Regions from separate parts of the Peribacillus sp. NPDC076916 genome, predicted to be linked through region 1. Evidence: predicted binding sites of a transcription regulator. Region 1 holds the regulator's gene; each other region holds the start of a gene.
The links. Region 1 encodes LexA, which represses DNA repair genes until DNA is damaged. Its sites were predicted from a motif close to CGAACATATGTTCG; they were not measured.
Positions count from the first base shown of each region.

Region 2: uvrB (excinuclease ABC subunit UvrB) is a predicted target of LexA. The motif match lies at 5,097-5,110, and genes of this name have one in related genera.
Region 3: recA (recombinase RecA) is a predicted target of LexA. The motif match lies at 8,380-8,393, and genes of this name have one in related genera.

Region 1 covers NZ_JBNNIU010000009.1:33,397-43,564, reverse strand. The annotation lists gene ACQKFG_RS21095 (hypothetical protein) at 1-204, opposite strand, end outside; gene ACQKFG_RS21090 (glucosaminidase domain-containing protein) at 578-859, shown strand; gene lexA (transcriptional repressor LexA) at 1,120-1,743, opposite strand; gene yneA (cell division suppressor protein YneA) at 1,899-2,210, shown strand; gene ACQKFG_RS21075 (YneB family resolvase-like protein) at 2,230-2,886, shown strand; gene ACQKFG_RS21070 (DUF896 domain-containing protein) at 2,952-3,185, shown strand; gene tkt (transketolase) at 3,420-5,423, shown strand; gene sirA (sporulation inhibitor of replication protein SirA) at 5,722-6,162, shown strand; gene ACQKFG_RS21055 (YneF family protein) at 6,247-6,462, shown strand; gene ACQKFG_RS21050 (RrF2 family transcriptional regulator) at 7,467-7,886, shown strand; gene ACQKFG_RS21045 (IDEAL domain-containing protein) at 7,986-8,372, shown strand; gene trxA (thioredoxin) at 8,420-8,734, shown strand; gene ACQKFG_RS21035 (NADH-dependent flavin oxidoreductase) at 8,826-9,947, shown strand.
Region 2 covers NZ_JBNNIU010000004.1:252,051-262,218, reverse strand. The annotation lists gene ACQKFG_RS14935 (YceI family protein) at 1-321, opposite strand, end outside; gene ACQKFG_RS14930 (MMPL family transporter) at 514-2,739, opposite strand; gene ACQKFG_RS14925 (catalase) at 2,997-4,604, shown strand; gene ACQKFG_RS14920 (CsbA family protein) at 4,793-5,023, shown strand; gene uvrB (excinuclease ABC subunit UvrB) at 5,242-7,227, shown strand; gene uvrA (excinuclease ABC subunit UvrA) at 7,234-10,113, shown strand.
Region 3 covers NZ_JBNNIU010000001.1:26,120-36,287, forward strand. The annotation lists gene ACQKFG_RS00145 (2-oxoacid:ferredoxin oxidoreductase subunit beta) at 1-860, opposite strand, end outside; gene ACQKFG_RS00150 (2-oxoacid:acceptor oxidoreductase subunit alpha) at 847-2,604, opposite strand; gene ACQKFG_RS00155 (dipeptidase) at 2,822-3,757, opposite strand; gene spoVS (stage V sporulation protein SpoVS) at 3,891-4,151, opposite strand; gene ACQKFG_RS00165 (TIGR00282 family metallophosphoesterase) at 4,325-5,122, opposite strand; gene rny (ribonuclease Y) at 5,275-6,834, opposite strand; gene recA (recombinase RecA) at 7,188-8,234, opposite strand; gene ACQKFG_RS00180 (competence/damage-inducible protein A) at 8,584-9,816, opposite strand; gene pgsA (CDP-diacylglycerol--glycerol-3-phosphate 3-phosphatidyltransferase) at 9,839-10,168, opposite strand, start outside.

The sequences.
Region 1 (10,168 bases):
AAACCAGCCCATGAAAATCCCTGCAACCAAGTGATGACGATGACTGATGAAAATGGAAATGAACAAGCCAAGACCCAAAGCGATGGTAGGGATGAATTTTGGGCGAATATGAAACATGACCTTAATTAGTTGAGTAAGAATCATGATGATAGGAATGGCTATTACTGCATCCCAAAAGTTTGTATGGATGGTTGGGAAGTCCATAATTTCACCACCTTAAATAGAAGTTTTCAAAATTAATTTTTACTTTTTATCAAGGCTTTATACTATAATAAAAAAATTCATATTTAAAACTAATATATAAAAGGTTATGCAACCAGGTTTTGAAGATTTTCAGAGTTCAATTTTAAAGCCGTCAATCCATATAATTATATGGATTGACGGCTTTTTCTGGTTGGCCGCGGGAATGGTTTAAAACAACTCGGAAAGAGCCGACAATGAAGATAAACAGTAAAAAACGTCTATTAATGCGAAGATCTAATGAGCAAGGAAACATTTATTAAGGAGAATGCTCCTTATGCCCAGAAAATTCAAAAGGAATTAATATTTTACCATTGTTGTTATTGCATAAGCTTGCTTGGAGAGTGGATATGGGACAAGCTTATTAGCAAGTCAAGGAAAAAATATATTCGGTACAAAAGGTGACTTTAAGGGCGAGTCTGACATTATCCAAACAATCGAATACCTCACCGCTGTACCCGTTCAAGTATGGAACAAATTCAGGAAATACCCATCTTGGGAAGAAAGTCTTCGAGATCTTGCCAATCTATACGTAAACGGGACGTCATGGAATGGAAGTCTTAATTGTCAAAAAAAGGGATTCAGTCTCTGCTCTTGTAAAGCATATGTTCTACAATAGTACAGATTCAATAGTGAAATGGCTTGGGCGATCTTTACCTTATTAAAGTGAACCAAATATTAAGAATGAAATGGAATTTTTAACTGGCAACGGTATTTCAACACTCTCCTTTTTTTGAATGAGTTTCTTTCCAAAAGATGTAATATTCACATGAGAATAGATTCTATTAAAAAATATATTAAAACCTACTCTTCCATATGCATATTGAGAGAATTCGGGACATAAATTAAACAAACAAAAAAAAAGCGCGGTTAGCGCTTTTAGTGTATTTGTCTATATAAGCCTATTACTTTTCCAAGTATCGAAACATCTCGTAAAATAATTGGTTCCATATTTGAGTTCTCGGGCTGAAGCCTTATGTAATCCGGTTCCTTAAAGAATCGTTTTACAGTGGCTTCATCATCTTCCGTCATGGCCACGACGATATCTCCATTATTGGCATTGCTTTGTTGTTTCACGATGACATAGTCTCCATCATGAATTCCAGCTTCGATCATACTTTCACCCATGATTTCCAACATGAATACATGATCATCATGCGGAACCATGCTTTCGGGAAGCGGAAAGTATTCTTCTATGTTCTCGATGGCCGTTATAGGCATGCCCGCTGTTACTTTTCCAAGTAACGGAACGTTCACGACATTGGCTTTTGGAATATTGTTCGCTTCCTCCGAATTCATTATTTCAATGGCCCTTGGCTTGGTTGGGTCACGTCTGATCAGGCCTTTACTTTCCAGGCGGGATAAATGTCCGTGTACTGTTGAACTTGATGCAAGTCCCACTGCTTCGCCAATCTCCCGTACGGAAGGTGGATACCCTTTTTGGCGAACCTCTTCTTTAATGAAATCAAGAATATCTTGCTGCCGTTTTGATAGTTTAGTCATTAGTGCACCTCTTCCCCAATGTTCTTTGCTATATTATAGCATGGCCCCCAACTCTATACAAACATAAGTTCGAATTTTGTTGTTGACTGAAACAAACGTTCGTATTATAATTTGGTCATAACATACGAACGAACATTCGCTTTGGAGGGATATTTATGAAAAAATTATACAAAAATTATATTTATACGATTCTATTAGCGGGATCAGTATTTATCTTTTCAATTTTATTCTCTTGTACATTGAACAATGATCAAAAAAATGATTTCCTTTCTATAGAAGTAAGTGAAGGTGACACCCTATGGGGAATTGCCGAAGAATATGAAGAAGCAAATTTGACAAAAAAAGAATTCATTGGTTGGATAGAAGAGCATAATGGAGTAAGGGCAGATTCGATTAAACCTGGTCAAGTCATCGTCATACCGGTTAAAGGGGAAGAACTTGTCCAGAATTTGGCCAGTGACCAGTAAGCAGTGAAGGTAGGGTATTATGAAAGCGGTAATCTATTGTAGGGTCAGCACAGAAAAAGAGTCACAGGAAACATCATTGGCAAGGCAGGAAGATGAATTAGTCAAATTGGCAGAAAAGATGGATGTTGAAGTCATTTCCATAATAAAAGAACAGGCTAGTGGTTATGAGTTGAATAGGGATGGCATTTTTGACATGCTCGAACTATTTAAAACCAAAGAAGCTGAAGTACTATTAATCCAGGACGAAACGAGGCTGGGAAGAGGGAATGCCAAAATAGCCCTTTTCCATGTCATCCTTAAAGAAGATGTGAAAATTTATACGCTCTCACACGATGGCGAACTTGAGCTATCGGATTCGGATGCGATGGTCATCCAGATTGTCGGAATTGTAGAAGAATATCAAAGGAAACTACATAATCTAAAAATAAAGCGCGGGATGATAAGGGCCGTTGAAAAGGGGTATCGACCTCAAAAAAACCTTCAGAATCAAAGGAATTCCACCGGAAGGGACCGTAAGGAGATTCCTATAGAAGAAATCATTAAACTTCGGGCCAATGGATTGACATTTGCAGAGATCGCAGCAACTTTGAGGGGCTTTGGATACAATGTATCTAAGGCTACAGTGAACAGGCGTTTTCTCGAACATCAATTGAATACACTGGAAAGTCAATCATAGAACTTGTAATTTCGCTATTTTTTTAATACCATGACAATATCCGCAGATTATGAAGGAGCGAAATTATGTTATCAAAAGAAAAATTAGCCCGTATTAATGAACTTTCTAAAAAGGCAAAGGCTGAAGGTTTGACGGAAGTTGAGGCGAAAGAGCAAACCCAATTGAGAAGTGAGTATTTGGAAACATTCAGAAAGTCCATGACCAATACGTTGGAGCATGTGAAAGTCGTCGATCCAGAAGGTAATGACGTAACTCCTCAAAAGATAAAAAATATAAAAGAAAAAAGAAACTTACATTAATAATGCTTGGATTCTTCTGATGGAACATCCATTTGAAGATTCTATTAGCATTTAGGAGTAAAAAGAGAGTGCATTCATGTATGTATTCTCCTATTTAGTTTAATCTAAATAGGGGGCTTCTCTTATTTCTAGAAAATTGTAATATTGAGGCAGTAAATAGTGATTTTAGTTGTGATATTAAGCTTGTCACTATAATATAAAGAGGTACATTACAGGAAGGGATGTTTTTACGATATGTTAGATAAATTAGATGCACTTTCTATTAATACAATTCGTACATTATCGATTGATGCAATTGAAAAGGCTAATTCTGGCCATCCAGGTATGCCAATGGGTGCAGCGCCGATGGCGTATAAACTATGGACCGAATATATGAACCATAACCCGAAAAATCCAGAATGGTTTAATAGAGACCGCTTTGTTCTTTCTGCTGGTCATGGGTCTATGCTGTTATACAGCCTTCTTCATCTATCCGGCTATGGCTTATCTATCGATGATTTGAAAAGCTTCCGCCAATGGGGCAGTAAAACTCCAGGGCATCCTGAATACGGACATACGGCTGGTGTAGATGCAACTACTGGGCCGCTTGGACAAGGTATCGCAATGGCAGTCGGAATGGCAATGGCAGAACGTCACTTGGCAGAAAGCTATAACCGCGATTCTTATAATGTGGTCGATCATTATACATATAGCATTTGTGGAGATGGGGATTTAATGGAAGGTGTTTCTGCAGAAGCGGCTTCATTAGCTGGACATCTACAACTCGGAAGACTTGTTGTTTTATATGATTCTAATGATATTTCACTTGACGGAGACTTAAGTCAATCATTTAGTGAAAGCGTAGCAGACCGCTTCAAATCTTATGGATGGCAATATATTCGCGTTGAGGATGGGAACGATCTTCAGGAAATCGCCAAAGCGATTGAAGAAGCGAAAACTGACGATGCACGCCCAACATTAATCGAAGTGAAAACGGTTATTGGTTACGGTTCACCAAACCGTTCAGGTAAATCTGCTGTTCACGGAGCTCCGCTTGGTGCAGATGAGCTGAAATTGACAAAAGAAGCATATAAATGGACATTCGAAGAGGACTTCCATGTTCCGGAGGAAGTGTATTCACATTTCAATGAAGCTGTTGTTGATGCAGGCGCTCAAAAAGAAGAAGCTTGGAATGAGTTGTTTAAAAATTACAAAGAAGCGCATCCTGAGTTAGCAGAGCAATTGGAGCTTGCCATCAAAGGTGAACTGCCTGCTGAATGGGATCAGGAAATTCCGGTCTACGAAGAAGGTAAGACATTAGCTTCCCGTGCTTCAAGTGGGGAAGTACTAAATGCAATTGCCAAAAAGGTACCTAGCTTCATTGGCGGTTCTGCAGATTTAGCTGGATCGAATAATACTGCCATCAAAGGTGAGACAGATTTCTTACCTGGTAATTACAGTGGGCGTAATATATGGTTCGGTGTACGTGAATTTGCTATGGGTGCGGCTTTAAATGGAATGGCACTTCATGGTGGTTTAAAAGTATACGGAGGAACATTCTTTGTATTCTCTGATTATCTACGTCCAGCCATAAGAATGGCAGCACTAATGGGACTGCCGGTAAACTATGTGTTCACTCATGATAGCATTGCTGTAGGGGAAGACGGACCTACTCATGAGCCAATCGAACAATTAGCATCATTGCGTGCAATGCCTAACCTAGGGGTAATACGTCCAGCTGATGGCAATGAAACGGCAGCAGCCTGGAAAGTGGCAATGGAGTCTACAAATAAACCAACTGCACTTGTACTGACTCGTCAAGGATTGCCAACAATAAAAGACACTTCCGAAACTGCGTATGAAGGTGTTTCAAAAGGTGCTTACATCATCTCTGCTTCTAAGAAAGAAGTAGCTGATGCATTACTTCTTGCGACTGGTTCCGAAGTGAACTTGGCTGTGGAAGCACAGAAAGCTTTAGCGAACGAAGGAATTGATGTTTCGGTAATCAGTATGCCATCATGGGATCGATTTGAAACTCAATCTAAAGAATATAAACAAAGCGTAATAAATCCGGCAGTGAAAAAACGTCTAGCTATCGAAGTGGCTTCACCATTTGGCTGGGATCGTTATGCAGGTGATGAGGGTGAAATATTGGCCATCAATCATTTTGGAGCTTCTGCACCTGGCGGTAAAATCATGGAGGAATTCGGTTTCACTGTAGAAAATGTAGTTGCTCGAGTTAAGGAAATGATTAAATAATAGTAATGGGAACTGACACCAAATGTATTGGTGTCAGTTTTTTTTACTAAAAGCAATCCTATTTTAAATTGAATGTGTTCCAATTCGAAAGGAAATCTTCCATTCGACAAAAAAAGAAGAAAATTTCTCCAGTAAACAACATATCTTTTTAGTTTGTCAATATATAATGAGAATAAATAAATTTCGTTTAATTGTGTCAGTTAAAGGGGAAAGTCATCAATAGTGGAAAATAGTGGAGAGTGTCCTGGTGGTTAGTTGTTTTCGTGATCAAAATAGGAGAGCTAGGAGGCATTGGCTGATGAGAACCTATCAAATTTATTTAATCGAAGATGAATTTGCCCATCATTATTATGGAAGAGAAAAGCTATTTTTCAATTTGTTTTTGGAGTATATTCAAGCAAGGGGCAGACTGAAGAGTATTTTGCAAAAACAAATCGAATATGTCACCAAAACAGTCCCGATATACCAATTGCAGGTAGCTATTGAACAACGTTTGCAAAAAAAGATGAATTATTGGACTCAAAATGGAAAATACTATTTAGAAAAAACAAATGGAACAAGTAAAGCCGTTCTAATCATTCAAAATGAGTCCATTACTCTTAAAGCTGAAGGAGATTATGAAGCGGAGACCGCTTTCTTTGAAAGTATTCGAAAATATGAAGCGAGTTTTCTGGCAATTGATTTTGAACATGAAAAATACGGTTGGTTAAAACCGATAAAAGAAAGAAAATTTGTCTAAATGGGGGACTTTTCGGTAGCGGGTATTGTATAATAACCTTTGGTCTAGTACACTGATGTTAGACAACATGAAGGAGGAAATAGTATGTGGGTTTACATTCTAGTTGGCGTACTGGCATTGATTGCTGGAGTAGTGCTGGGATTTTTCATCGCTCGTAAATACATGATGGATTACTTAAAGAAAAATCCGCCAATTAACGAACAGATGTTGAAAATGATGATGATGCAAATGGGTATGAAACCATCCCAAAAGAAAATTAATCAAATGATGAGCGCCATGAATAAACAACAAACAAAATAAGATAGCATGAAACCTTGATATATCAATGTTCTTGGAAGATTGTATTCATAATTTTATATAATATCGAAATAGTTGATCCATTTAGACTGAATTTTTCCACCGATTTTATTTAAGATTTTGTTTTATCTTTCATTTATGTTTCTTAAGCCACTTTTTCTGAATGATTCAGTAAAGGTGGTTTTTGTTTTGGAATTGAAAGGAAAGTCCTCCTCGTTCTATGTGAGCGCTTTTTTATTTTGAAGGTAAAAACGCAAACTAAAAACAATACTTGCCCACACCTTCCATCTAAAGATGTATATACAGTATCAAGGAGGATGTTAATATGATAAATGATTTTGTCAAAAAATGCTTAGAGGATACTTGTAAAGGTATGGTTTCCTTTATGTGAACATACATTTGAACACAAAAGTGAATTTAAAGAGAACAAATAGGAATCCAAATTCAAATGCTATTAATCTTTTTATTTAGGCACTTAGCCAATAGAGAGTCAGTTAATATATAGGTTAATGGTTAGCATCCAAGTAATCGGGTGTTTTTGAGTTGAATGAACCTTATAAAAAGAAATGCAATTAACCTGAATTGGTCGAGTGCTTATTTTTTTATATAGGAATATTTACACCAGGACCAACTTCCTCGACAGCCTCCATTGGTTTATTTGGAATCCTTTGTGGAATCATACTCAAATCCCAACCGCAAATGGCTGAAGTTGTAACATTTACGATAATATCAGGGCTTGGTATAGGGGCATTTAATTTCTTTTGGGTTAATGGGTGATTATATGGTTATATCCTCGGGATAAAAGTGAGCAATCCAGGTTAATCTAATATCGGCATATGCATTAAATCTTTCTCAACAATGAGATATCTCGCTAAAAATCTCCTCTATCCTTTTTTAGAGTGGATTTCAATAAACAAAATAGTTGTGGAAGCTGTTGAGTTTTTTGGCTTGACTTTATCAACTGTAAATATTATTATTACAGTAATCTTCTTGAGGAGGATGCGAAAGTGAATAGTGATTTTACAATAGCTGTGCATAGTTTGGTCTATTTAGCTTATCTACCAGATCATATGGCTAGCAGCGAGTCCATCGCAGAAAACGTTTGTACAAACCCGGCAAGGATTCGAAAGATGATGAGCTGCTTAAGAAAAAAAGGTTTTGTAAAAACTAAAGAAGGTGTTGGCGGAGGCTATATTCTAGACTGTAACCCTGAAGAGGTAAGTTTGGCGGATATTTATATAACTGTTTCACATGGGACCTTGAAACCAAAGTGGTGTACAGGGGATCCGGAGAAAAAATGTGTCATATCTTCCAATACCCAGATAGTCATGAATCAAATATTCGATGAAGCTGAATTATATTTTGAAAAATATTTAGAAGATATAACTCTCAGCACTTTTTTGGAAAAAATTAAACAATGTCCGTGATATTGATTTAATTTTTTCTTTGCACTAAATGTATATTTTATTATTACAGTTAATAACTATAGTTTAAATATCAACTGAACTAAAAGGGGTGTTAAGGAAATGGTTGAAAACAATCAACTCAAAAATGGGGATTGGGTACAGGGAAAATCAAGAGATGGGGAACTTATCCATGGTTTCATTGAAACGGTAAGTGATAATCGAGAAATCGTTAAAGTGAATGTGGTGGAAAGTGACAATGAAAAGGCGATTGGGAAATCGATTTGGATTCCGAGTAAATGGACTGAAAAACTGCCGGATTTAGAAGTCAGTAACGAAAATCATCTTTTGGCCTTAATTGATTTAGCGTTACTTTCTAAAGATGAAACATGGTTTATGGAGTTATCCGGTAAATTGGAATCCATCAAAATCCATCCTAAAATAAATGCTAGGAATTCAGAGTTTCTTATCTCGGGAAATAGAATCGCTAAACTTGATTTAAATAGATGAAGAATAAAGACTATAAATATTTCGGATAATACAAGGAGGAAATGATCATGACAATAGAACATGTAACAGATGATAATTTTGCTAGTGAAATCAAGGAAGGTTTAGTATTGGTTGATTTTTGGGCACCGTGGTGCGGTCCGTGTAAAATGATTGCCCCAGTGCTTAATGAAATTGATGTGGAAATGGGTGATCGGGTTAAGATCGTAAAACTTAATGTGGATGAAAATTCAGATACGACAAGCGAATATGGAGTGATGGGAATTCCAGCTCTAATTCTATTCAAAGATGGAGAAAAGGTAGATCAAGCTATTGGCTTCCAGCCAAAAGAAGCCATTTCGGCATTAATCACAAAACATGCATGATCCTAATAATTATCATAATATGCGGATGTGTATTGTGAATTAAGGACTTATACCAGCCAATATGGTGGGTAACTAAATGGAGGATGACTAAATGAATTCTAAATATACACCATTATTTGAATCGTACAATTTAGGAAAGAAAATAGAAGTGAAAAATCGATTGGTGATGGCGCCTATGACAAATTTCTCTTCTAATCCTGACGGGACTGTAACCGACGCCGAAGTAAACTATTATGAACGTAGGTCAAGCGGGGTCGGCATGGTTATAACGGCATGTACTTACGTAACTGCTAATGGCAAAGGCTTTCATGGGGAATTTGGCGGAGATCAGGATGAATTGATACCTAGTCTAAGTCGTTTGGCATCAGCGATTAAAGCGAAAGGTGCAAAGGCAATTCTTCAGATTTTTCATGGCGGACGCGAGGTGCCACCGGAATTAGTAAATGGCGATGTTGTCAGTGCAAGCAATATCCCATCGGAAGGCGAAGGGAAAGCAGTTCCGCGTCCACTATCTGCAAAGGAAATAGAATCGATCATTCTCGATTTTGGTGAAACTACCCGACGTGCCATAAAAGCGGGATTTGATGGTGTCGAGATTCACGGTGCAAATGGTTACTTGCTACAGCAATTTTTTTCGCCTCATTCAAACCGTCGTGAAGACAAGTGGGGTGGTTCCCTTGATAAACGTCTGACTTTTCCATTAGCGGTAGTGGATGAAGTGATAAAGGCTGTTGCTGAACATGCCAAGGATCCGTTCATCGTAGGATATCGTTTTTCACCGGAGGAGCCGGAAACACCAGGAATCACCATGGATGATACTCTTGCATTAATTGATGGACTTGTAACAAAAGATCTTGATTATCTTCATGTTTCATTAATGGATTTCTGGTCGAAAGCAAGACGGGGAGCCGAGGTTGACAGACCTCGGATAGAAATTATAAAAGAACGTATAGGAGATCAAGTACCGATCATTGGTGTTGGTTCCATCTATACAGCGGATGATGCGATCAAAGCACTGCAATCGGGGGTTCCGTTAATCGCATTAGGCCGTGAAATTATTATCGATCCTGAATGGGTACAAAAAGTGGAACAAGGCAGGGAAGCAGAGATCGTGACAAAAATAAACAAGGATAATCAGCAGCAACTTGATATTCCAGACCCATTATGGCAAGCGATCATCCACTCTCCAGGATGGTTTCCAGGGATTGAATAAATAGACGCTCATATATTACTGAAATGAAAAATGCATAATGGATTTCCAAAACCATTTTGGAATGAATATACTTGGAAAAATAAACCCTGGCAACGGACACACATATAAAAGTGTTCCTTAGTCCGGGGTTTTTATGTTTATGGAGGATCATTTATAGAAGTTTTTCAAATTCAATCCTTTAAAAGCCAAGTTTTTTCGGAAAATCAAATAGGGGAAAGACT
Region 2 (10,168 bases), on a different contig from region 1:
AAGAGTCACATTTCCAGTTACATCATATTCATCTACATCCGTTTTCACGATCTTTGTTGATTTGAATGTTAAAGTAGGATTGTTTTCTACATCAAAGAAGTCAGCGGAACGCAAGTGATTATCCCGGTCTGCATTGCGTGTGTCGATACTGGCCACATCAACGGTAAAATCGATTTCTGCAGTTGTTAGATCCAATGGGTTTGCTAGGATGCTTGCTTCAAACTTATTAAAACTACCTTTTACTTTAGCGATCATCATATGTTTTACGGAAAATTCAATAGCACTATGAGTCGGATCGATGGTCCATTTTGTATTTGTCATGTTTATTCCTCCTGATTATTAATCTTGAATTTATATATCTTTAATTTGAGATATCTTAACTTAATGTAATTATAAGAGGTGAAATCAATAGTGTCAACTGAAAGTTTTCCTTAATTTTGAAAACATGAAAAACCCTGTGCATTTATCGTGCACAGGGTTTTTGCTTATCCAAGGAGAGTAAAGCTGGCACCTTTAGTGATTGGCATGTTCTTTCTCTTCTTGAGTGGTCACTTTACTCGGCCAAAAAGCAAGTCGGCCAAGTAGGGCGGTGATTGCAGGAACAAGGAACGGGCGCACAATGAATGTGTCCATTAACACACCAAGTGCAGTAATGAGACCGAATTGAACCAATACTTGAATAGGAAGTGTGGCTAGAACGGAAAAAGTGGCTGCCAAGATTATTCCGGCGGAAGTGATGACACCACTAGTTTCGGCAACGCCTTTTCGAATGGCCTGCTTGATTGGCATTGTTTCTTTCTTACGCCAAATGCTTGAAACCATGAAAATGTTATAATCCTCGCCAAGTGCAACCAGGAATACGAAAGAATAGAGCGGAATGGTACCCTCTATGGCATCGACACCCATGAAATGGTGCAGGATTATCCAACCTAAGCCCATTGCTGCAAAGAATGAGAGAATGACTGTTCCCATTAAATACACCATGGCTGTCACAGATCGCAAGTAGACTAAGAGGAGCAAGGAAATCAGGACGATGATGATCGGGATGATCATGAATTCATCGGATTTTACAGTATCCCTTTTATCGAATTGAGTCGCAGTTTGCCCGCCAATCCAAACCTTTTCATCAACGGAAGATATATTGGCGGCCTTCAATTCTCGCTCCGCCATTTTGCGGATTTCAGGAATGGAATCAATGGCCTCGATAGCATATGGGTTCAAGTTGAATGTGACCTCATAGGATTGCAGATCTTTATTGGATTTACTTGTGACTGGATCGGCAACACTTTCAACGATATTCATCTCTTCTAATGCCGGCGCTAAATCGACATCTTCACCATCCGTATCGATAACCACTGTGGCTGGTGCCAGTTCGCCCGGTGAATACGAGTCGGAAATGACAGAATAGCCTTCACGGGAGTTCATATCTTCAGGGAAGGAAGAGAGAATATCATATGAATATTTTATTTGTGAAGAATATCCAGCTAAAACACTGAAGACGATCAGGCATGTAAGAATGACAGTCCATGGCCTGGTCGTGACGATATGACCAATCCATTTACCTATGCGGCCTTCTTTATGCTTTTTGACGGCTTTTCCCTTTTTCTTAGCCCGTGCTTCTTCCATTTCAGGTGTACGCGGAACGATCGGGAAGAAGGAAGCCCTTCCGAATACAGAAAGCAATGCCGGTACAAGTGTTAAAGCTGCCAGCATCATGATAAAAATGGACAAGCTGAATGGTACAGCGAAACGGTGGTAGGCTCCGTATTTGGCTACAAGCAATGTTAGCAGGGAGATGACGATCGTAAGGCCGCTCATCGCAATGGCGCCTGATGAATCTTTAAATGCGGCGATCATGGCTTTCCGTTTGCTTTCATGATTCCTTAATTCACTTCTGTAGTGAGAAATTAAAAATAGACAATAATCCGTTCCGGCACCGAATAATAATACGGTCATGATTGAAATTGCCTGTGAATCGACTGTAATCCAACCATGATCTGCCATGAATCCTAGAATCGGGCTCGTGACGATATAGGCGAAGCCCACTCCGATTAGAGGAATGATGGCTAAAAGAGGAGAGCGGTAAATGAGTAATAACACGACAAGTACAAGTATTACTGTCGCTAACAGCAATTTGAAATCAGCACCTGAAAATAAACCCGTTGCATCGACGGATATCCCTACAGGGCCTGTTACTCGAAGGGATAGTTCACCTGAATCTGTCGGGACCTTGAATGGGTCCGATCCAATGCGTTCCGATACAGCTTCATTAATGCTTTCAAGATTTTTTTCGAGAATTTCTGTCTCGGTCTTTTCTTTAAAGAAAAGTGGCTGTACAAAAGTCGTTCCATCTTCCGAAACCGATCCTTGAAGAGCAGGCAACGGAGTTTCATGAAGCGGCGGTAAAAAGGATTGCTGTGTCAATGGGTTATCTGTCAGTTCTTTGGAAAGGTACTGGATTTCAGCCAAGTCGGCCTCCGTCAGTCCACTTTCCCGATGCCATGTAAGGAGGGCAGGTAATCCAGAGGATGTTGGAAACTCTTCTTTAATAAGTTCATCGGCCACGACAGAAGGTGAGTCTTCGGGCAAGTCTGCGGTATTATTTGCTGTTCGATCATTAACGGCAGGCAATGTGAAGGTTAATGCGATTGCTGCAATTATCCATACAGCAATGACAACCCAACGACCGGTTTTTCCAGTCATCGTCCTGCCAAGTCTTCCTAATATTGATTCGTCCAATGAAGGCACCCCGTTTTTTAAGATTTTTTATCCTTAGTTCATTATAATGGAGCGCTGCTGTCATATACAAAAATGGGTATGCTACCTCCATGTTTCTACTAAATGCATCAAAGCTTTCATATCATTATATGATTTACACCAGTTGTTTAATGCATAAACATATGGTCAGCGATATATAGGGGAAATTGAAATAACTTCAATTAAATTTGAAGATTGAAGAGTGAAATATAGGGAATAGGGGAAAGTATGTTAGTATTATGGCTTTTATTAACAGAGGAGGGATATTTTTGTCCGATAAATCCAAAAAAACAAATGATGAATCGAAAGAAACATTAACGAACAGGCAAGGGCACCCGGTAACGAATAACCAGAGTCTTAGAACTGTGGGAAACAGAGGACCTAGTACACTTGAGAACTATGATTTCCTGGAAAAGATCAGCCACTTCGATAGGGAGCGTATCCCTGAACGGGTGGTGCACGCCCGTGGTGCAGGTGCACATGGTTATTTCGTTCCGACCGGTAAAGCGGGGGACGAGCCTATTTCAAAATATACGAGAGCGAAGGTTTTTCAGGAAGAAGGTAAAAAAACCCCGGTATTCGTGAGATTCTCATCTGTTATTCATGGAGGGACGTCCCCGGAAACGTTACGTGATCCCAGGGGATTTGCCGTTAAATTTTATACGGAGGATGGAAACTGGGATCTTGTAGGCAATAACCTGAAAATTTTCTTTATCCGTGATGCCATGAAATTCCCGGATTTGATTCATGCCTTCAAACCCGATCCGGTCACGAACATTCAGGACGGCAGGAGGATTTTCGATTTTTGCTCGAGCTCACCTGAAACATTCCATATGATTACCTTTGTGTTCTCCCCATGGGGCATTCCAGCTAACTACCGCATGATGCAAGGGTCAGGGGTCAATACTTATAAATGGGTGGATGAGGAAGGGAAAGCGGTGCTTGTCAAGTATCATTGGGAACCGAAACAAGGGATCAAGAACCTGACACAGCAAGAGGCAAATGAAATTCAAGCTACGAATTTCAATCATGCCACACAGGATCTATATGAAGCGATTGAACGCGGGGACTATCCTGAATGGGATCTCAACGTACAGATCATGAGTGATGATGATCATCCTGAGTTGGATTTTGATCCGCTGGATGATACGAAAATCTGGCCGAAAGATGAGTTCCCATGGCTCCATGTCGGTACGATGGTTTTGAATAAAAACCCTGAAGACTATTTCACTGAGGTCGAACAGGCTGCTTTCGGCACCGGTGTCCTAGTGGATGGACTGGACTTTTCTGATGACAAGATGTTACAGGGCCGTACATTCTCTTATTCCGATACACAGCGTCACCGTGTTGGTGCTAATTATCTGCAATTGCCGATTAATGCGCCAAAGAAACCAACTGCCACGAATCAGACTGGCGGACAGATGCAATTTGAAGTTGGCAGAGGCAGCCAAAGCCCCCACATCAACTACGAACCATCAACTGTCGGCGGCTTGAAGGAAGCCAAGCAGACGGGCAAGGAGTATACACCTATGGTGGAAGGGAAACTTGTTCGTGAGACAATCGATCGCCAAAACAATACGAAACAGGCTGGTGAAACATTCCGTGAATTCGAGGATTGGGAAAAAGACGATTTAATTTCCAATTTAGTGGCGGCATTGGCTCCTGCCGACAAGCGCATTCAGGAAAAAATGATAGCTCTTGCCGAAGAGGCCGATGAGGAGTATGGCCGCAGATTGAAAGAGGGACTGGCCGCGGCTTCTGAACATACAAACTCTTCAAAACCTCTGGGCGGGACGGATAACCCTGAGGACGCCGTTAGAAAAGGACATGAAGCGGATCCATATTGATTGTGCTGAAAAGAAGCAAACTTCCCTTTAAAGGGGTTTGCCTCTTTTTTTTATGGGCATAATTGGAGGATGTATGGAATGCTCTTCTGATGATGCTTGAAAATCAAGTAGGAAATTGATTGGCAAAAAACTTGATAATCATTTAAACTGAAACTACTCTATTTTTCTCTTATAAAGGAGATGAAAAAATGATTAAACTTCTTTCTGCCCTTTTCCTTCCTTGTCTACTTGTCATGCTATTTTCAAGAGTCACCTATAACAATGTTGTGGGTCTTGTTTTAACTGTTGCCTTGATTACAGCTTCCGCATATAAAGGTTATACGCATACAAACTTATTGATCATCGTGGATGCCTTATCCCTGACAGTGGGATTTTGGTTATCAAAAAGAATGATGAAACGTACATCCAAGAGCGCCTGACACTAAAGGTGCTTTTTTTGTACTCAAACATGTCATTCCCCTCAACACATCATGAAGTCCATAAAACAAAAATAGAATGGATGTTCGCTTATTGCTGGTTTGTTTTAAGGCTAATGTGGTAGAATGTGTATATATGCTTTATTAAACCGGAATAAATAGAAGGGATATAGGCATGTCCCGTTTTCATATAAAAATATTTCAATAGGAGGCTATGCTTGGTGAAGGATAAGTTTGAGTTAGTCTCAAAATACTCTCCTCAAGGAGATCAACCGGCAGCGATTGAAATGCTGGTCGAAGGGATTAAGGAAGGCAAGGAAATGCAGACGTTATTGGGGGCGACGGGGACAGGGAAAACGTTCACCGTTTCCAATGTGATTCAAAAAATCAATAAACCGACTCTTGTCATTGCCCACAATAAAACGTTGGCAGGGCAGCTTTACAGTGAGTTCAAAGAGTTCTTCCCTAATAATGCCGTTGAATACTTCGTTAGCTATTATGATTACTACCAGCCAGAGGCTTATGTTCCATCCACGGATACATTCATCGAAAAAGATGCAAGCATCAATGATGAAATCGATAAACTGCGTCACTCGGCAACCTCATCTTTGTTCGAAAGGAAAGATGTCATCATCATTGCCAGCGTTTCGTGCATATATGGACTCGGTTCCCCTGAAGAGTACCGGGAGATGGTCGTTTCCCTCCGGACAGGCATGGAGATAGACCGGAATGCCTTGCTGCACAGACTCGTGGATATTCAATATGAGAGGAATGATATTGCTTTCCAACGGGGGACCTTCCGCGTTCGCGGCGACGTGGTCGAAATTTTCCCGGCTTCACGTGATGAACATTGCGTACGGGTCGAGTTTTTCGGAGATGAGATTGACCGCATCCGTGAAGTTGATGCCCTGACTGGTGAAATTACTGGTGAACGGGAACATATCGCCATTTTCCCGGCTTCCCACTTCGTAACCCGCGAAGAGAAAATGCGGATAGCCATTCAAAATATCGAAACGGAACTGGAAGAGCGATTGAAGGAATTAAGGGAAGATGAAAAACTCCTTGAAGCACAGCGCTTGGAGCAGCGGACCCGTTATGATTTGGAAATGATGCGGGAAATGGGCTTTTGTTCAGGGATCGAGAACTATTCCCGCCATTTAACCCTTCGTCCCCCAGGTGCGACACCATACACTTTAATGGATTACTTTCCAGAGGACTTCCTATTGGTCGTGGATGAATCACACGTAACCCTTTCGCAAGTCCGCGGAATGTTCAATGGAGATCAGGCGCGGAAGCAAGTGCTCGTCGATCATGGCTTCCGTCTGCCTTCTGCAAAAGATAACCGCCCGCTAAGATTTGAGGAATTTGAAAAAAAGGTACATCAATCCATATTCGTTTCGGCAACTCCGGGACCATATGAACTCGAACATACGCCAGAAATGGTTCAGCAGATCATCCGTCCTACCGGATTGCTGGATCCGACGGTGGAAGTGCGGCCGATTGAAGGGCAGATAGATGACTTGATCGGTGAAATACAGGAGCGCGTCAAAAAGAACGAGCGTGTGCTCATTACGACCTTGACGAAAAAGATGTCTGAGGATTTAACTGATTATTTAAAGGAAATCGGCATCAAGGTCCAATATCTTCATTCGGAAGTTAAGACCTTGGAAAGGATAGAAATCATCCGGGAACTTCGAATGGGCAAATATGATGTACTCGTTGGAATCAACCTTTTAAGGGAAGGCCTGGATATACCAGAAGTGTCGTTGGTGACCATTCTGGATGCCGATAAGGAAGGGTTCCTTCGCTCGGAACGTTCGCTTATTCAAACGATGGGCCGTGCAGCCCGTAATGCCAACGGTCACGTCATCATGTATGCAGACCGCATCACGAATTCGATGGAACTTGCCATCAATGAAACGAGGCGGCGCCGTGAAATCCAGGAAGATTATAATAAAGAGCATGGAATAATGCCTCAAACCATTCAAAAGGATATCCGTGACTCCATAAGGGCGACACATGTAGCCGAAGAAGGCGAAGAGTATAAAGAAGACCTTGCGCCAAGCCTCGCGAAGCTCCCTAAAAAAGAGCGTTTAAAAGTGATGGAGAGCATGGAAAAAGAAATGAAGGAAGCGGCAAAGGCACTGGATTTCGAGCGAGCTGCCGAGCTGCGTGATTTATTACTAGAGTTGAAAGCGGAAGGGTGACGAAACATGGCAATGGATAAAATTGTGATAAAAGGCGCCAGGGCCAACAATTTAAAGAATATTGATATCACGATACCGAGAGACAAACTTGTCGTACTGACCGGATTATCCGGATCTGGGAAGTCTTCCTTGGCTTTTGATACGATTTATGCAGAAGGGCAAAGACGTTATGTAGAATCACTGTCCGCTTATGCTCGTCAATTTTTAGGCCAAGTGGATAAACCGGATGTCGATGCGATCGAAGGTTTGTCACCAGCCATTTCCATAGACCAGAAAACGACCAGTCGAAATCCTCGTTCAACCGTAGGGACTGTTACGGAGATCTATGATTATTTAAGGCTGTTATTTGCACGGGTCGGCAGGCCGACCTGTCCGATCCATAATATTGAAATCACCTCACAAACGATTGAGCAAATGGTGGACCGCATTCTTGATTACCCTGAGCGAACCAAGCTTCAGGTATTGGCACCGCTTGTCTCGGGCAGAAAAGGGACACATGCAAAAGTCTTGGAGGAAGTTAAGAAACAAGGATATGTCCGCATTCGTGTGAATGGGGAAATGCATGATCTCAGCGAGGAGATCACTCTCGAAAAAAATAAAAAGCATTCAATTGAAGTCATCATAGACCGGATCGTCATTAAAGAGGGTATCATGGCGCGGCTCGCGGATTCATTGGAAAGTGCTTTGCAGCTTGGCGAAGGCAAAGTCATCATTGACGTCATGGGTGAGGAAGAGCTGCTGTTCAGTGAGCATCATGCTTGTCCATACTGCGGATTTTCGATTGAAGAGTTAGAGCCGAGAATGTTCTCCTTCAATAGCCCGTTTGGAGCATGCCCGGATTGTGATGGCTTGGGGGCGAGGCTTGAGGTGGACCGTGATCTGGTCATCCCGAATAACGAATTAAGCCTCCGCCAACATGCGATTGCGCCATGGGAGCCGACGAGTTCTCAATATTATCCGCAGCTGCTTGAAGCGGTAGCCAACCATTATGGGATAGATATGGATGTGCCCGTTAAAGATTTACCGGAAGAGAAGATGGATAAGGTCTTGCTTGGTTCAGGTAAAGATAAGATATATTTCCGTTATAAAAATGATTTTGGAAGAGTGCAAGAAGGATATATTCCTTTTGAAGGAGTTTTAAGAAACATCGAAAGGCGCTTCAAGGAGACGAGTTCAGACTATATTCGTGAGCAAATGCAGAAATATATGTCAGAACATCACTGTCCGACCTGTAAGGGTCATCGATTAAAAAAAGAGAGTCTTTCCGTCCTCATTCAAGGGGTCCATATAAGTGAAACGACAGCTTTATCAGTGGAAGATGCGTTAGTATTTTTCGATGAGCTTGATTTGACTGAAAAGGAAGCGGCAATTGCGAGATTGATTCTACGTGAAATTCGAGAGCGGCTCGGTTTCCTGGCTAATGTAGGTTTGGAATATTTGACGTTGAGCAGGGCAGCGGGAACATTATCAGGCGGTGAGGCGCAGCGTATACGATTGGCTACGCAGATCGGTTCCCGATTGACGGGAGTACTCTATATTTTGGATGAACCTTCAATAGGGCTGCATCAGAGGGATAACGATCGATTGATCGAAACATTGAAGAATATGCGCGAAATCGGGAACACCCTGATTGTTGTCGAGCATGATGAAGATACGATGATTGCTGCGGACTATTTGATCGATGTTGGTCCTGGAGCAGGAGCGCATGGAGGGGAAATAGTGGCCGCTGGTACTCCGGAAGAGGTCATGAATAACCCTAAATCCTTAACGGGCCAATATTTAGCAGGGAAGAAATTCATTCCACTGCCATTGGAACGCCGGAAAAATGATGGCCGTGTCATTGAGATAAAAGGTGCCAAGGAAAATAATTTGAAAAACGTTAATGTGAAATTCCCGCTTGGGGTCTTTACAGCCGTTACAGGAGTCTCTGGATCAGGGAAAAGTACATTAGTGAATGAGATCCTCCATAAATCGTTGGCTCAGAAGCTGAATCGGGCAAAAGCCAGACCAGGAGATTTCCGTGAGATCAAGGGAATTGAGCATTTAGATAAAGTCATTGATATCGATCAATCACCGATCGGCAGAACCCCACGATCGAATCCGGCTACCTATACGGGTGTATTCGATGATGTTCGTGACGTATTTGCCTCGACTAATGAAGCGAAGATCCGCGGTTATAAAAAAGGAAGGTTCAGTTTCAATGTGAAGGGCGGACGCTGTGAAGCATGCCGTGGTGATGGCATTATCAAGATTGAAATGCATTTTCTTCCAGATGTCTATGTCCCATGTGAAATCTGTCATGGGAAACGTTATAATCGGGAAACCCTTGAAGTGAAATATAAAGGGAAAAACATTTCCGACATCCTCGATATGACAGTTGAGGAAGGCGTTAGCTTCTTTGAAAATATCCCAAAAATCAAACGGAAGCTACAAACGATTTATGATGTTGGTTTGGGTTATATCAAGCTAGGGCAGCCTGCTACCACTTTATCAGGCGGTGAAGCGCAAAGGGTGAAACTTGCTTCAGAATTGCATCGCCGTTCCACTGGTCGCTCCTTTTATATCTTGGATGAACCAACTACCGGACTTCATGTCCACGATATAGCAAGGCTGCTCCAGGTTCTGCAGCGGCTGGTTGACAATGGGGATACAGTTTTGGTGATCGAGCATAATCTGGATGTCATCAAGACGGCGGACCATATTATTGACCTGGGTCCGGAAGGCGGAGATAAGGGCGGTACGATCGTCACTTATGGAACTCCTGAAAAAATATGTGAGGTTTCCGAATCATATACGGGAAAATACTTAAAACCTGTACTTACCCGTGATCAAATTCGCATGGAAAATTGGATAGAAGAAAAAGAAACTCAGCATGAACATGCATAAAAGAACAAGCCAACCGGCTTGTTTTTTTGTAGAAAAATGACGGTGTGCATTTAAT
Region 3 (10,168 bases), on a different contig from region 1:
AATTCAGCAACAAGCTTATCAAAGTGTTGTTGATCCAGTGTCAGCTCTGATTTATTCAACGCTTTTTCAGCATACCCTGGCACTAATTCCTGGTACGAAGGGCGTGAAGAGTCTTGATAAATAATCCCTGTCACAAGGCTGTCATGTTGCATCAAAGTCTGCATGGCCTGTTCTTTATTTGATGAATCATAGCCTTCTATCGTGTTCAATTTAGTTAAGTTTTGTTTAAACCAATCATACGTATTGATCTTATTATATGTTACGCAAGGAGAGAAAACATTGATAAAGGAGAACCCTTTGTGGTTTATCCCTGCTTCAATGATCGCCGTCAGGTCTTTCAAGTCAGTGGAAAAGCTTTGGGCGACAAACGTAGCACCAGCTGACAATGCTAATTCCATAGGTGAAACAGCTTGTTCTATTGATCCTTCTGGTGTGGATTTAGTTTTAAATCCAGCTGCGGATCTAGGAGAAGTCTGGCCTTTTGTCAATCCATAAATTTGGTTATCCATGACTATATACGTAATGTCGATATTACGGCGAATCGCATGGATGGTGTGTCCCATCCCGATAGCAAAACCATCTCCGTCACCGCCTGAAGCTATAACGGTCAATTCACGGTTGGCCATTTTTACTCCTTGGGCAATTGGCAGTGAGCGGCCATGGATGCCATGGAAACCATAGGACTTGATGTAACCCGATATACGACCTGAACAGCCGATACCGGAAACAACGGCCAAATTCTCCGGCTCCAATCCTACATTGGCTGCCGCACGCTGCATGGCAGCCTGAACGGAGAAATCCCCGCAACCAGGACACCAGTTAGGTTTTACATCATTCCGAAACTCTTTAAACGTTGCCATATTCGAACATCTCCTTGCATTGTGTGTGAATTTCATGCGGGAGGAATGGGTTGCCATCATATTTTAGGATGCTTTTAATTTTATTAACATGTCCAACATTCATCTTGATAATATTAGCCAATTGTCCAGTCGCATTATTTTCAATAACTACTACTTTCTTAGCACTTTGCACCAATGATAGGACTTCATCTGCTGGGAAAGGATGAATCAAACGGATATGCGCATGATTCACTTTCATTCCATCCGTTTCTAACCGGCCGATCGCTTCATCAATCGTCCCGCGTGTTGAGTTAAAGCCGAGAATTAATAAATCCGCTTCTTCATGCGGTGTGTTTTTGTATACTGGTGTTTGGAATGTGTTAGATAAATTATTCAGCTTACGCATCCGTTTATCCATTTGCAATTTACGATTCAAAGCCGTCTCGGAAGGTCTGCCCGTTTCATCATGTTCAACACCTGTAACATGGTGAATCCCATTTTTCATACCAGGCACTACACGTGGTGAGACTCCGTCTTCCGTTACTTCATAACGCTTGAAGTAAGATTTGTTTTCAGACTCTTCAATTTCAAAGTCAACCAATTTTCCGCGTCTTATCTCCACTTTGCCGTAATCAAGCGGCTGAACCGTTTGTTTACCTAATGATAGCTGTAGGTCGGATAAAACGATAACTGGACATTGATATTCCTCTGCAAGGTTGAATGCTTCTGCCGTATCGTAAAAAGCTTCCTCAACAGTACTCGGAGCCATGACGATTTTAGGTATTTCACCATGTGTACCATAGATCATCGCCATTAAATCGGATTGCTCCTGTTTTGTAGGAAGTCCCGTGGATGGACCGCCACGTTGAGTATCGACGATGACAATTGGAGTTTCGGTAATGCCCGCTAAACCAATCGCTTCCATTTTCAAAGAAAGTCCAGGTCCAGCTGAAGCTGTGATGGCACGTACACCGCCATAGTTTGCACCGATTGCCATTGTAGCCGCCGCGATTTCATCTTCAGTCTGTATGACCGTCCCACCAAATTGAGGGAGTTTTTTAATTAAGTATTCCATAATTTCAGAGGCCGGAGTAATCGGGTAAGCTGCCATGAAGCGGCAACCGCCTGCAACTGCGCCTAGAGCGATGGCATCGTTACCAATCATGAACATTCGTTTTTGGCCATCGGCCTTTTCCAGTTCCATTGCTCCCAGTTTTTCTCCAAGCAACACTTCCATTGCCTTATAGCCAGCAGTAATGGCATCCATATTCTTCTTAACGATTTCTTCACCTTTACGGCCGAATATTTCATCAACCACATCGTTGAATACGGATATTTCCATACCTAGAACAGCACATGTCGCGCCGATTGCCACCATATTTTTCATTAATGATGTTCCTAATTCGGCTGCTATTTCCGTAAATGGAACAATATATAATTCTGCCTTTGTATCTTCTGGGCAGACAGGTTTGAATTTTGCATCTGCGATTATGATGCCACCCTCATGTAATTCTTTATAATTGACGTCAATTGTTTCTTGGTCAAAAGCAACTAAGATGTCTAAATCATCAGAGATAGCACGAGTTTCCGTAGTACTTACACGAATTTTGTTATTCGTGTGTCCACCCTTGATTCGGGATGAGAAATGACGGTAGCCATACAAGTAATAACCTAAGCGATTGAGGGCAATACAGAATATTTCTCCTGTACTTTCAATACCTTCACCTTGTTGTCCGCCAACTTTCCATGAAAGTTGATTGATCATGTCTTACACTCCTTTAGGACGTTCGTATATAAATGCATTTAACCGCACCTCTCTTCAGAACATTCAACTATGTATAATTAATCGTTCTATTTTAGGAAAGGTGTACTAAACGCTTTCAATTCTATCGGTTAAATCATTAAATTGCAACCTTTTTGCTTTTATTTTTTATATTTTCAGAATATTAATTCATATCTATATAGTAAGAATTAAAAATCATTTAAGATATTACCTTTTCATGCGGAAAATTACGGGTGAAATTATCAAAAAGGAGTCCTTTTACAAACTCACTGGAATAAAGCCTGTTCAGTTCATTTATTAAGTTATGATAATCCTTATAAGACATTAAATTTTCTACCATATGATCGATTCCATCGAAGTCCGACCCTAATCCAATTTGTCTTTCCCCTCCTAAACTGCATATATGTTCTATATGTTTCAAGATATCCTTTATCGTAGCCGAACCGCCATTTGAAAGAAATTGCGGGACAAAGGTTACGCCGATCACCCCATTTTTCTGCAAAAGGGCTTTTATCTGCCCGTCCTTTAAATTTCGTGGATGCGGACAAAGATGATAAGCATTCGAATGGGAGGAAATTGGGAATTCTGCCAACTTTAGGGTGTCCCAAAACCCTGCTTCAGATAAATGGGATAAATCACACCAAATTGACTTCTCATTCAATAGTGCCACCACTTCTGTTCCAAACCCTGTCAAGCCGCCCCCTCTTGTTTCTAATGCCCCATCCGCTACCAAATTAGCGTAATTCCAAGTTAGACCTATGGAGGAAACTCCAAGATGAATAAGTGTTTTCAGTTTCAACAAATCATTCCCAATGCAATCGCACCCTTCCAAAGTTAGCATTGCACCTATTTCCTTTTCTTTTAAAGATTGAATGTCTGCCTTGGTCTTTATAAATTTCATTTCCGGCTCTGATAAAATTTTTTCATAAAAAATATCCACCATCGCCAAAGCGGCTTGAAACCTCATATCAGGGTGGACTTTTTCAGGAATATATATTGCAAAACATTGGACCTTTCCCCCTTCATCCAATAATCCCCGCTTTGTTATATGCAATTTATCACTATTCGTAAAAGTAATATCCGGATCGATGAACATTTTCATCAGCACATCACAATGTGCATCAAAAATCGCCAATGTAATTCTCCTTCCTGTATCTTTTTAAGATTATACATTCCATTATAAAGGGACATGGATTTTTCGTCATTTGGATTTCAGGACAAAAAAGAGCCTGCTCGCCTTCCGACAAACAGGGCACCCAGACATGAAATTATCTTGGTTCAATGATTAGTTTTATTGCCGTTCTCTCTTCGCCATCAATAAGTATATCTGTAAAGGCAGGAATACAAATCAAGTCGACTCCACTAGGTGCGACAAACCCTCTCGCGATTGCTACTGCCTTGACGGCTTGATTTAACGCACCTGCACCGATTGCTTGAATTTCGGCTGCTCCTCTTTCCCTGAGCACTCCCGCTAGTGCGCCTGCTACAGAATTAGGATTAGATTTTGCTGAAACTTTTAATATTTCCATTCCTAGTCCTCCTTGTTTTCCCTGCCGATTCTAACTTGGCTCAATAGTTATAACACTTTCCACTGCTACTATATTCATCAAGTAAAACTTGTATGACAAAGAAAACCTGGATTGTCCACCATTTATTAATGAATGGAAAAAGGATGGACAGTTTGACTGTCCATCCTTTTGAATCATTGATAGAATGGATGATCTTCGTTAATCAGTATCCTTTCTATTTTTATTGCCTTGCCGGTTTTATCATCAATTTCAAGGAGAACCGCACTTAATAGGGTCCGCCCCTCTTTAGGCACTTCGAAACGAACAGGAAGGCTGGTTAGGAACCGATGGATGACTGCCCCTCTTTCCATACCAAGAATGCCATCATATGGTCCTGTCATGCCTACATCTGATATGTAAGCGGTGCCTGCAGGTAATATACGGTTATCGGCTGTCTGGACGTGCGTGTGTGTACCGACAACGGCTGTAACCTTCCCATCCAGGAACCACCCCATAGCTTGCTTTTCACTTGTAGCTTCTCCATGAAAATCGACAAAGATGATCGGTGTCTTTTTTCGAGCCTCCGCCACGAGTTCTTCCGCCTTTTTGAACGGGCAATCCAAATCAGGCATGAACGTTCTCGCTTGCAAATTGATGATCGCTATTTCATGATGGTTCAATTTTAAAAATTTCATTCCTTCTCCAGGTGCCCCGTCTGGAAAGTTAGCTGGACGGACGAGATATTTTGCTTCATCAATAAAGTTGAAAATATCCCGATTATCCCATGTATGGTTTCCCATGGTCACCGCCTGCGCTCCCGACTCTAAAAAACTGCGGTAAATCTTTTCTGTAATCCCCCGGCCACTTGCTGCATTCTCGCCATTGATGACCGTGATATGCGGACGATACTTTTCTTTTAACTTAGGAAGGTATTCTTGGATCATGTCACGACCAGGAGACCCCACAACATCTCCAATAAATAGCAATTTCATTGTAAAATCCTTTCTAGATTCACCTAATTATATGAATTATTCAAGTATGTATTGTAACATAATTTGGGGTAATTATAGGAATTACGCTTAACGACTAATTTCGGAAATAGAAAAAACGAAGTGGTTTGCACCACTTCGTCCTTCATTTACAATTATTTGGCGTATTCGACTGCTCTTGTTTCACGGATGACCGTGACTTTTATATGACCTGGGTAATCGAGCTCTTCTTCAATCCTTTTACGGATATCACGTGCGAGTCGATGTGCAGAAAGATCATCGATTTGTTCTGGTTTCACTAGAATCCGCACTTCTCGTCCGGCTTGAATCGCAAAAGATTTTTCCACTCCATCATAGGATTCAGAAATTTCCTCAAGTTTTTCAAGTCTTCTAATGTAATTTTCAAGCGTTTCACTTCTAGCTCCCGGTCTTGCAGCTGATAATGCATCAGCGGCAGCCACAAGCACTGATATGATGGAAGTTGGTTCCGTATCGCCATGATGTGAAGCGATGCTGTTAATGACAGTTGGATGCTCTTTATATTTGGTTGCTAATTCAACGCCAATTTCAACATGACTGCCTTCCACTTCATGATCAATCGCTTTCCCAATATCATGCAATAAACCTGCACGACGGGCAAGAACTTCATCCTCACCAAGCTCAGCGGCCAGTAAACCTGAAAGCTGGGCCACCTCAATTGAATGTTTAAGTACGTTTTGCCCATAACTGGTACGGAACTTCAAACGTCCTAGTATTTTGATGAGATCTGGATGGAGACCGTGAACACCAACTTCAAAAGTTGTTTGTTCACCAATTTCACGAATATGTTCATCTACCTCACGTCTTGCTTTGTCAACCATTTCTTCAATGCGAGCCGGATGGATCCGTCCGTCCTGAACAAGTTTCTCAAGAGCCAAGCGTGCCGTTTCCCGTCTAATTGGATCGAATCCGGATAAAATGACAGCTTCAGGAGTATCATCAATAATAAGGTCAATACCTGTTAGCGTTTCTAACGTCCGGATATTTCGTCCTTCACGTCCGATTATCCGTCCTTTCATTTCATCGTTTGGAAGATTTACTACAGAAACGGTGGTTTCTGCAACATGATCAGCCGCACAACGCTGAATGGCAAGAGAAAGGACTTCTTTTGCTTTTTTATCAGCTTCTTCTTTGGCACGGGTATCACTTTCTTTAATCATAAGCGCTACATCGTGAGCCAGCTCGTTTTCCATTCGGTCGATAATGATTGCTTTAGCTTCTTCACGAGTTAAACCGGAAACACGTTCAAGCTCTGTTTGCTGCTTACGAACCGTCTCGTCCACTTTGCTTTCCATCTCTTCAATATGCTGTTGTCTTTGGTTTAGAGAATCTTCTTTTTTCTCCAAAAGGCTCTCACGTTTGTCTAACGTTTCATCCTTGCGGTCCAGATTCTCTTCTCTTTGCAATAACCGATTTTCTTGTTTTTGTAATTCGTTCCTTCTTTCACGGGCTTCCCGATCCGAATCGGCACGAACTTTATGAATTTCATCTTTTGCTTCCAACAAGGCTTCTTTCTTAAGTGCTTCCGCTTCACGTTTTGCATCCTCAAGGATGTGTTCTGCAGAGCCCTTTGCCCCTGCTATTTTACTCTCAAATTTTGATTTGTGAATAAAATAACCAACAACTGCACCGACGATTAGGCCAAGCAAAGTGAAGATGATTGTCATGGGTTCCATCGTTTCACCTCCCCTTGCTATGAACTTTTTACATAAAATGTTGAACTGTCGGCAAGTACATTGCACATAAATTCAATATACAGCACTTAATTTTCAAAATTTTAGTTTGAAAAATTGTAAAATATACATATTAATTGTATAGTTGAGAATTTTTATTGTCAAGCGTTTGTCCCTTATGTATCAATGTTTATTCAAGTTTTCTTGATAACAACCATCATAATCTACAGCATTCATTATGGAAGAAGTCTGTGAATCTGATTTCAATGCCCTTTAATCCGCTGAAAATTTCGCACTTTTCTCAAAATATACATAAAAGGCCTAAGCGAACAAGCTTAGGCCTTTTTTAAATATCATTAATCAAGCAATTCAAAATGCTCTTCTGGTTCATTTTCTTCTGGCGGTAATTCATGCTCTCCATCGAGGTTATAGTGATCTCTGATTTTCTGAGAAATTTCCTGAGCGATATCCTGATTTTCTTTCAAGAACAGCTTCGCATTTTCGCGCCCTTGTCCGACACGCTCTTCATTGTATGAATACCACGAGCCACTTTTAAGGACGATATCAAGATCTGCACCCATATCGATGATTTCACCTTCCTGTGAAATCCCCTGACCATACATGATGTCAACTTCTGCTTGACGGAATGGTGGAGCAACCTTGTTTTTTACAACTTTGATTTTCGTTTTATTACCGACGATTTCATTACCTTGTTTTAATTGTTCCGCACGGCGCACTTCCAGACGAACAGTTGAATAGAACTTTAACGCCCGGCCTCCCGGAGTCGTTTCCGGATTTCCAAACATAACACCGATTTTTTCACGGACTTGGTTAATGAAAATGGCAATGGTATTTGATTTATTAATGGAACCAGACAGTTTTCTAAGTGCCTGAGACATCATCCGGGCTTGAAGACCCATATGGGAATCTCCCATTTCGCCTTCGATTTCAGCTTTAGGAACAAGTGCTGCCACCGAGTCAATGACAATGATATCCACCGCTCCGCTTCGAACTAACGCTTCAGCGATTTCTAAGGCTTGTTCACCCGTATCAGGCTGTGAAAGCAGTAACTCATCGATATTGACACCAAGTTTTTCTGAATATGCTGGATCTAAAGCATGCTCGGCATCAATGAATGCAGCCGTGCCGCCAGTCTTTTGTACCTCTGCAATAGCATGTAATGCAACAGTCGTTTTACCCGAGCTTTCAGGTCCATATATCTCAATTACACGGCCTCTTGGATATCCGCCCACTCCCAATGCTACGTCCAATGCTAAGGAACCGCTTGAAATCGTTGAAATCCTACGATCAGTCTGTTCCCCAAGTTTCATAATAGAACCTTTACCAAATTGTTTTTCAATTTGTTTTAACGCCATATCTAAAGCCGCTTGACGATCACTCACTCAATTTCCTCCTCTATATTCAAATAATCGGCTGCCCGATTAAAGGTGTACTTACGTTAGCAATTATTTGAGATCAAGGTTTGTACCCTGTCTCAAAACCTATCTTTACTATATACTCTTTTTACAATTTTGCCAAGCAAAAAGTCGAACATTCATTCGTTTTTTTCTTTCGGGATATTCTTTGTAAAAAAGCGTTTTATCTAAAGGAAATCTCCATTTCATTTCACTTACTCCCTAAAAAAAACATTTTCATTGAATTAACTTTTTTCTTTTTTTCCCTATTTTTCAAGAAACAAACTTCTAAAACCAAAATAAAAAGCAGAGCTGTAAAAAGCTCTGCTTATAGCGTTTATAAATCCCTTAATAGGTAATGACAGCCGTATTTCACACTCCGAATACGGTTTTGCGCCCTGCTTCCTGAAAGATTCAACTCCTTGAAATGAGTGTTTCCATCCCGATAGGAAATGCCAATAAATACTGTACCTACAGGCTTGCCTTCTTGTTCATCCGGCCCTGCAACGCCCGTAAAGCTTATGCCTACATCCGCATCGAGCTTGTTCCGGACATTAGAGGCCATTTCCATAGCACACTCACCGCTGACCACTCCATACTCGGATATGGTATCATCACTGACGCCGAGGACATTAGCCTTCGCATCATTCGTATAGCAGACTATTCCGCCTTTGAAAACTTTACCGGCGCCCGGGATGGTTGTCAGCTGTTCTTGGAACATCCCTCCGGTCAAGCTTTCAGCTGCCGAAATTGAAAGCTTGCGGATCGTTAATTCTTTTACAAGTTCCTTTATTAGCGAGGTATTATCACTTCCATAATGGAACTTGCCGACCCTGCTAAGAATTTCTTTTTCCGCTTCTAAAATAAGCTCTTCGCATTTTTCTTTAGATGAGTCTTTAGCGGTGATCCTTAACGTCACTTCCCCTTCGGCTGCCAGCGGGGCAATTGTCGGATTCGTTTGATTGACAAGGAGATCTTCAATCACCGTTTCCAGTTCGGCTTCACCTATACCGTAGAACCGAAGAACCTTGGAATCGATTCGTTCATGCTTTTCCAATTTATTCATGATCTTTTCATAACCATAACTTAAAAACATCGGCTCCATTTCACTTGGCGGCCCAGGTAGAAGCATATATGTAATCCCAGATTTGGACAAGACCATTCCCGGTGCCATCCCATGATCGTTTGCCAACACTTCACTGCCTTCTAAGACGAGGGCCTGCTTTTTGTTGTTTTCCGTCATCGGACGTTCCCTTTTTTGGAAGTAGGCTTCAATGGATTGCAATGCTTCATCATTAAAAACGAGCTTTTTCCCTATATGGCGAGCAATCGTTTCTTTCGTTAAATCATCTTTGGTTGGACCAAGTCCACCGGTAAAGACAATCAAATTTGCCCTTGATTCAGCGATTTCTATAGCTTGTTGTAAACGGCGGTCGTTATCCCCGACCACAGTATGGTAAAAAACGTTGATCCCCATTTCCGCAAACTGCTGCGATAAGAATCTTCCATTAGTATTATTGATTTGCCCTAAAAGAAGCTCTGAGCCCACTGCAATGATTTCTGCATCCATCTTTTCAAAACCACCATTCGTTTTACTTTGAATTAACAAATACTTCTTTGTTTTTTATAAAATAATCCAAACCTGACCAGATTGTAAAGATTAATGCAATCCATAATGCGATATTAGCAAAAGGAAGTGAAATGAGGGCAAATGGAAGGTTATGCAGCAATAAAGCCGATATAGAAACAATTTGTGCCCATGTTTTAATTTTTCCAAGCTGGTTCGCTGCAACCACTTCCCCCGTACCCGCTAACACCAAACGTAATCCGGTGACCGCAAATTCACGACTTATGATCACGATGGCGATCCAAGATTGACCGTACATTAAATCTAGATCAACCAAAACGATTAAGGCAGCCGA